2 regions of the Crassaminicella indica genome follow, and region 2 is predicted to be linked to the other one. Evidence: predicted binding sites of a transcription regulator. Region 2 holds the regulator's gene; the other holds the start of a gene.
What was found. The regulator Rex, encoded in region 2, represses fermentation and respiration genes when NADH is low (regulators of the CRP and FNR family bind a similar motif). The targets are predictions, from matches to a motif close to ATTGTTAANNNNTTAACAAT.
Positions count from the first base shown of each region.

Region 1: the regulator Rex is predicted to act here: its motif matches at 1,608-1,627, upstream of kdd (L-erythro-3,5-diaminohexanoate dehydrogenase).

Region 1 covers NZ_CP078093.1:706,074-710,488, reverse strand. The annotation lists gene KVH43_RS03380 (sigma-54 interaction domain-containing protein) at 47-1,450, shown strand; gene kdd (L-erythro-3,5-diaminohexanoate dehydrogenase) at 1,720-2,757, shown strand; gene kamA (lysine 2,3-aminomutase) at 2,857-4,110, shown strand; gene kamB (lysine 5,6-aminomutase reactivase subunit KamB) at 4,185-4,415, shown strand, end outside.
Region 2 covers NZ_CP078093.1:1,532,195-1,536,609, forward strand. The annotation lists gene acpP (acyl carrier protein) at 1-41, opposite strand, end outside; gene abc-f (ribosomal protection-like ABC-F family protein) at 196-2,109, opposite strand; gene KVH43_RS07385 (redox-sensing transcriptional repressor Rex) at 2,308-2,958, shown strand; gene KVH43_RS07390 (acyl-CoA dehydrogenase) at 3,422-4,415, shown strand, end outside.

The DNA.
Region 1 (4,415 bases), 830 kb from region 2:
AATTTCGGCACTTAATGACGAAAAATTGGCATTAGGAGGTGGGAAAATGGAAATGATTTTTACACAAAAAAATGTCGAAAAAATATTAGATCATGTAGAGGAAGGTATACAGATTATTGATGGAAGAGGACGAATTGTTTACTTTAACAAAGCAGCAGCAGAGCATGAAGAGATCAAAAGGGAAGAGGCGGTAGGGAAGCATATTTTAGATATTTATCCTTCTTTAGACCCAGAAACAAGTACATTGCTTCGTGCTATAGAAAAAGGAGTTCCTACCTTTGACATACAGCAAACCTTTTTAAATTATAAAGGAAAAAAGATTACAACTATAAATTCGTCCTTTCCTATAAAAGCAAAGGGTAAAATTATTGGAGCTATTGAAATATCTAGGAATATTACAGATGTAAAAGAATTGTCAGAAAAGGTTGTAGCTCTGCAAGAACAATTAATAGACAAGAAAAAAGGCAAAAAAAGCAATAAAAATGGAGATTCTGCCCAATTTACATTTTTCGATATAATAGGAAGAAGCAAAGAAATGGTGAAAGTAAAGGGACTTGCAATGAAAGCTGCTCAAACAGCTTCTCCAGTCCTTATATATGGAGAAACAGGAACGGGAAAAGAATTATTTGTACATGCTATTCATACTGCTAGCTGTAGAAGGGATAAGCCTTTTATTGCGCAAAACTGTGGAGCGCTACCAGCTGCACTATTAGAAAGCATACTATTTGGAACTGTAAAGGGAAGCTTTACAGGAGCTGATAATCGTGCAGGTTTATTTGAATTGGCAAATGGAGGGACACTGTTTTTAGATGAAATCAATTCTATGCCAATAGAACTTCAGGTTAAGCTTTTAAGAGTACTTCAGGATGGGAGAATAAGAAGAGTTGGGGATAGCAAAACAAGACAGGTAGATGTAAGGATTATAGCAGCTAGCAATGAAGATCCTTTAAGTGCAGTTGAGAACAAAAGATTGAGGCGAGATCTTTACTATCGTTTAAACGTTATATCATTGAAATTACCAGAGCTTAAAGATAGAAAAGGAGATATACCAATACTTACAAAGCATTTTGTTGATAAATTTAATAATAAATTGAACAAGGAAGTATTAAAGGTATCTGATGAAGTGCTGGAGGTATTTGAAAACTATGATTGGCCAGGAAATGTAAGAGAATTAGAGCATGTTATTGAAGGAACGATGAATTTGATGGATGGAAATATTATTACAATAGATTGTTTGCCGATGTACTTTGAGAAAATCACTAAAAGAAGCTTAAAGAAAGAGATAGATATAAAAAATGTTCCATTAAATGAAGCTCTTAAAAGTCTTGAAATAGAAATGATTAAAAATGCTTTACGAGAAGGAGATGGGAATATAAGTCATGCAGCTGACAGCTTGAAGATCCCAAGACAAACTCTTCAGTATAAAATCAAGAAATATAAACTGCAATAATTAGACAAGATGCCGAAATTTTGGCACATAAAATGACAAACTTTGATAAAATATAATATTTTTTTACAAAAAACAGAAAACCTTTTCCTTATATAAAAAACATAAAGGCCTCTAAGAACAAGGAAAATACTGGCTTTTATGTTTTGTTTTTATTTTTTTTGTTAAAATAAAAACAAACTTGGCACAGTACTTGCTTTTATATTATGGCGTATGCACTAAGGCAGTAAAAAATAAAATTACTTATAAAAAATTTTAAGGGGGAACTTAAAATGAAAAAAGGATGTCCTTATGGAACACACAGAGTGATTGAGCCAAAAGGAGCTCTTCCACAACCAGCAAAAAAAATCGACAATACAATGGAAATCTATGATAACGAGATTCTAATCGATGTACAAACATTGAATGTTGACTCTGCAAGCTTTACACAAATTAAAAATCAAGCAGGCGGAGATGTAGAAAAAATCAAAGAAATAATGCTAGGAATTGTTGCTGAAAGAGGTAAGCACCAAAATCCTGTTACAGGTTCTGGTGGTATGTTAATTGGAACAGTTGAAAAAATTGGACTTGCACTTGAAGGAAAAACAGATCTTAAAGTAGGAGATAAGATCGCTACATTAGTATCTCTTTCATTAACTCCACTTAGAATAGATGAAATAGTAGCAGTAAGAAAAGATATTGACCAAGTTGATATTAAAGGAAAAGCTATTCTTTTTGAATCAGGAATATATGCAGTACTTCCAGATGATATTCCAGAGAACCTTGCATTATCAGCACTTGATGTTGCAGGAGCACCAGCACAAACTGCAAAATTAGTTAAACCAGGAGACACAGTATTAGTAATCGGTGGAGCTGGTAAATCAGGAATGCTATGCTGCTATGAAGCTAAGAGAAGAGCAGGGGTTACTGGTAAAGTAATCTGCTTAGGACATAGTGAAAGATCTTTAGAGATTGCAAAAAGAGCAAATGTTGCAGATGTTTATATTGCTGCAGATGCTACAAAGCCAGTTGAAGTAATGGAAAAAGTTAAAGAAATAACAAATGGAAAAATGGCAGATGTAACAATCAACAACGTAAATGTTCCTGATACTGAAATGACTAGTATTTTAGCGACTAAAAATGATGGAGTAATTTACTTCTTTAGTATGGCAACAAGCTTTACAAAAGCAGCACTTGGAGCTGAAGGTGTTGGTTCTGACGTAACAATGATTGTTGGAAATGGTTATACAAAGGGTCATGCAGAAGTAACTCTTCAAATCATGAGAGAAAGCAAAGAATTAAGAGAAATATACGAAGAATTATATGCGTAATAAGTATGGCTGTTTTTCAGCCATACCTATAAATAAAAGCAAAATGGAGTAAGACTTAAAAAATTAATGAGGAGATTAAACAAGGGGGTTTTTAAAAGCATGAGAAATTACAAAGAGATCGAGCTTTGGAAGGATGTAACAGAAGAGCAGTGGAATGACTGGCAATGGCAAGTAAAAAACAGAATTACAACAGTAGAAGATTTAAAAAAAGTAATAAATCTTACTGAAGAAGAAGAAGAAGGAATCAGAGAATCTCTAAAAACATTAAGAATGGGAATCACACCATACTATGCATCATTAATGGACCCAGATGATCCACATTGTCCAGTAAGAATGCAAGCAGTACCTACTCTTGCTGAAACACACAAGAGTGAAGCTGATATGGAAGACCCACTACATGAAGATACAGATTCTCCAGTACCAGGACTTACTCACAGATATCCAGACAGAGTACTTCTTTTAATCACTGACATGTGTTCTATGTACTGCCGTCACTGTACAAGAAGAAGATTTGCAGGACAAAAAGATGATGCAATGCCATTAGAAAGAATCGATAAGGCTATTGAGTACATCAGAAATACGCCACAAGTAAGAGACGTATTATTGTCAGGAGGAGATGCTCTTCTTGTAAGCGATGAAACATTAGAATACATCATCAAAAAATTAAGAGAAATCCCACACGTTGATATAGTAAGAATAGGATCAAGAACTCCTGTTGTATTACCACAAAGAATTACACCAGAGCTTGTAAATATGTTTAAAAAATATCATCCAATCTGGTTAAATACACACTTTAACCACTCAAAAGAAATGACACCAACAGCAGCAAAAGCCTGTGCAATGCTTGCAGATGCAGGTGTGCCTCTAGGAAATCAATCAGTACTTTTAAGAGGCGTAAATGACTGTGTTCATGTCATGAGAGATTTAGTACACAAGCTTGTTAAAAACAGAGTAAGACCATACTATATTTATCAATGCGACCTTTCAATGGGTATCGAACACTTCAGAACTCCAGTTTCTAAAGGAATAGAAATCATTGAAGGATTAAGAGGACATACATCAGGATATGCAGTACCAACATTTGTTGTTGACGCTCCTGGTGGTGGTGGAAAAACTCCAGTAATGCCTCAATACGTAGTTTCTCAATCTCCAAAGAGAGTAGTATTAAGAAACTTCGAAGGAGTTATTACTACTTACACTGAGCCTACTCCATACGAAGAAAAATGCAACTGTCCAGTATGCAGAGGTGAAAGAGAACATAAAATTACTGGTGTTGGAGGACTTCTACAAGGAAATCAAGTAGCACTTGAGCCAACAGACCTTGCAAGAAGAGAAAGAGGCCATCACGAGTAGAAAATAAAATTTGGTTAGTGGTTAACAGAAATACTGTTAACCCTAGCCGTTAGCATTTTCAAGGGGGAAGCTTTATGCAGTTAATGGATGCAATACAAGATAACTATAAAATCGTTTCTGTAGTAGGAATGGCAAAAAATGCTGGTAAGACAGTAACATTAAATCAATTGATTGATGAAGCAATGGAAAGAGGTATTCGAATTGGGATTACTTCTACAGGAAGGGACGGAGAAAATCAAGATCTTGTCACAAACACAGAAAAACCTATGATTTATGTAGATGAGGAAACCTTGATTGCAACTACA
Region 2 (4,415 bases):
TGATCAATAATAATCTCTTTTATTTTGTCAAATACCATAATATGTATACCTCCCTAATTGAAATATTTCTTATAACCACTAAAGTGGTTTTTTAACGTGATTATTTTACCACATATAAATAGAAAATACTATAAGAAATACTGTTTTCAATATTTTTTTTTAGTTTATCATAAAAAAAACAGTTTATACATTTATTTACTCTAAATATTCTTCCCATTTTTCATAAAGATTATCTAGTTCTATTTTTAAATGGTTCATTTTTTGATGAAGCTCCTTGCTTTTTTTAGGATCTGAGTAAATTTCTTCTTTGCACATTTCTTGTTCAAGCTGGCGAATATTTTCTTCAATAGAGAGAATTGTTTCTTCTAAGCTTTCACGTTCTTTTTTAGCTCTGCGTTTTTCTTTTTGTTTTTCCTTTTCCTTTCTTCTTTCATCTTTTAATTGTGTTTTTGTTTTTTTTATTTCTACCTCAGGCGTTTTGGAATCCTCTAATTGTTTCTTTTTTTCTTGATAATATTTATAGTTTCCTAGATATTCAGTGATTCCTTCTGATGAAAGGTCTAAAATTTTTGTAGTTACTTTATTTAAAAAGTAGCGATCATGAGAAATTACTAGTATAGTACCATCGTAATTGGTTAGTGCTTCTTCTAAAGCTTCTTTTGAAGCAATATCCAAGTGGTTAGTTGGCTCATCTATTAGTAAAAAATTTGCCTTTGATAGCATAAGCTTAAGAAGGGCTACACGACTTTTTTCACCACCACTTAAGGTAGAGATTTTTTTTAATACATCTTCACCACTGAACAAAAAAGAGCCGAGAAGTGTTCGAACTTCAGTTTGTGTTAGATGGATTTTTTCTTCCCATATTTCATCAATTATTGTATTTGAAGTATTTAAATCGGATTGTTCTTGATCATAATATCCTATATGAACATTATGCCCTAAACGAATTATTCCAGTATCATAAGGAAGCATTTTTAGTAAAATCTTTAATAAAGTAGATTTACCAATACCATTAGGACCAATAAGACCGACTCTTTCTCCTCTATAAATAGTAAATGAAACATTTTGGAAGAGTTTATTGCTTCCAAAGCTTTTTGATAAATCCTCGACGGTTAAAACATCTTCTCCACTTTTTATTTGTGTTTCAAATCTGATTTTAGTTCTTTTATGAAGGTGTACAGGCTTTTCAAGTAGGGATATATGCTCTAATCGCTTTTCTCTACTTTTTGCTCTTTTAGCAAGCTTTTCAGTGCCATGCTGTTTAAACTTTCTGATGAGTGATTCTTGTCTTTGAATTTCCTTTTGCTGTTGGAGATATTCTTTCATTTGTTGTTCATATATGACTTTTTTCTTTTCAACATAGTCAGAATAGTTTCCGTTATACTGAGTAAGTTTTTTGTTTTCGATTTCATAAATTTTATCTACAACTTCATCTAAAAAGTATCTATCATGAGAAATAAGTAGAATAGTGCCATGATAAGATTTCAAGAAAGCTTCAAGCCATTCTACAGCATCTATATCAAGATGATTTGTTGGTTCGTCTAGTAGTAAAATATCAGGTTTTCTAAGGAGAAGCTTTGCTAAATTTACTCTTGTTTTTTGTCCACCACTAAGGTGTATAATAGGTTGGTCAAATTCATCTTCTGAAAAGCCTAAGCCTTTTAGGACTCCTCGGATCTCACTTCTATATCCATAGCCATTTTTATTTTGAAATTCTTCAGATTTGTATGCATAAAGCTCCATTAACTTGTTAAGACTTTCAGATGAATGGGTACTATGCTCTGCTATTTCTTTTTCTAATGATCTTAATGTTTCTTCCATTTTAATCAAATCATCAAACACCTGTAAAACTTCACCAAAGACTGTATTAGAAGGTGATAAAACAGCACTTTGTTCTAAATAGCCGATAGTAGTATTTTTAGATATATAAAGCTCTCCATTATCATAAGGATATTCTCCTGTTATTATTTTAAACAAGGTAGATTTTCCAGCACCATTTGCACCTACTAAACCTATTTTTTCACCAGCATTTATGCTAAAAGATATATTTTCTAATATAGCATTTATTCCAAAAAATTTATGAATGTCATTACACGATAAAATGATCATATAGATCCTCCTTGCTAGGTGTATTCGTATTATATTGTACCAAAAAATATAAAAATATAAAATGAAAAGGATGTTTTCTAGTATGGATCAAAGGAATAGATTGTATATAAATGTGCTACTGTGTAGATTGACATATATATATCACAGTGATATAATTTGTTAAAAAAAAACAATTAATAAAGATAGAGGACGATCAAAATGCAAAAATCAAATACGAAAATATCAATGGCTGTAATTAGAAGATTACCCAAGTATCGAAGATATTTAGAAGAGTTATTAGATAAGGGCATTAATAGGATTTCTTCAAGAGAACTAAGTAAGATTATTGGTTTTACTGCATCTCAAATAAGACAAGATTTAAACAATTTTGGAGGCTTTGGGCAGCAGGGGTATGGTTATAATGTGGCAGCACTTTATGAAGAAATCGGTAAAATATTAGGATTAGATAATGTATATAATACAATTATTATAGGTGCAGGAAATTTAGGTCAAGCAATAGCAAATTATACTAATTTTGAAAAGGCTGGATTTATTCCTAAAGCGATGTTTGATATTAATCCTAGATTAATTGGGTTAAAAATAAGAGATATTGAAATTATGGATGCAGATAATATCGAAGAGTATATCAAAGAAAACAATATAGATATTGGGATTATTTGTACTGATAAAGAGCATGCACAAGATGTAGCAGATAAGCTAATCAAAAGTAATATCAAAGGCATATGGAATTTCGCACCTACAGACTTAAATGTTCCTGAACATATTATGCTAGAGAATGTACATTTAAGTGAAAGCTTATATACATTATCCTTCTTACTAAAACACAATCGTGAGCAGGAAGATGTGTAAAATGAAAAAGGATTTTGTCAAAAAATGTACGGAAAAATGTACAGACAAACAAAAACTGTTCGTGTATTCGTACAAATTGACATCAAATTAACAATTAAAATCAAAGAAACAAGTAAAAACAAAGAAGTGGCTGTATGGAATTTTGTACAGTCGCTTCTTTGTTTTTAGTACATATGTGTTAAATTTAAGGGAATTTATGTAAATTATTACAAAATATTGAATAAATAAAAAGAACGATTCTTATAATGAATATTTTGGTAAAAGAATAAAATTGATATAGAACATAGAAAAATACAAGCTCTCAGTACTATATGAAATGAATAAGTAAATAGATTGCAAAAAAAACAAACAATAAAAAATATATGAATTATATTGTAAATTTGGCATGGTTTGTGCTAATATATAGAAGAGTGCTGTGAAAAAAATATCAATTTTTTTTAAATATAAAGAGGAGGGAATTAATGTGCAATTCAAATTGACCAAAGAACAAGAAATGGTTAGAAAGATGGTTAGAAGTTTTGCTGAAACTGAAGTACAACCTTTAGCAGCAGAAGTAGATGAAACAGAAAGATTTCCATGGGAAACTGTTGAAAAGATGGCTAGATACAAAATGCTAGGTACTTTTGTTCCAAAGGAATATGGTGGAGCAGGTGCTGACGAAGTTGCATATGCAATTACTGTAGAAGAGCTTTCAAGAGCTTGTGCTACAACAGGTGTTATTTGTTCTGCACACAGTTCACTATGTGCATGGCCAATTATGAAATATGGTACTGAAGAACAAAAGAAAAAATATTTAGTACCTCTAGCAAAGGGAGAAAAGCTTGGTGCATTTGGTTTAACTGAGCCAAACGCAGGAACAGATGCTGCTGGACAACAAACAACTGCAGTACTTGATGGAGATGAGTGGGTACTTAATGGTTCTAAAATCTTCATTACAAATGGTGGAGCTGCTGAAATCTATGTTGTTATGGCAATGACTGATCAAACAAAAGGAACTAGAGGAATCAGTTCTTTCATAGTTGAAAAAGGAACTCCTGGATTTAGTATTGGTAAAAAAGAAGATAAAATGGGTATTAGAGGTTCTGCTACTACTGAGCTTATTTTTGAAAACTGTAGAATTCCTAAAGAAAACCTATTAGGAGAGATTGGAAAAGGTTTTAAAATTGCTATGTCTACTCTTGATGGAGGTAGAATTGGTATTGCTGCTCAAGCACTTGGTATTGCTCAAGGAGCATTAGATGAAACTGTTAAATATACTAAAGAAAGACAACAATTTGGTAGACCTTTAGCTAAGTTCCAAGCATTACAATTTGAAATGGCAGATATGGAAACTAGAGTACAGGCTGCTAGATTATTAGTATATAATGCAGCATGGAAAAAATCTCAAGGACTACCTTATTCTAAAGACGCTGCTATGGCTAAATTATTTGCAGCAGAAACTGCTATGTATGTAACAA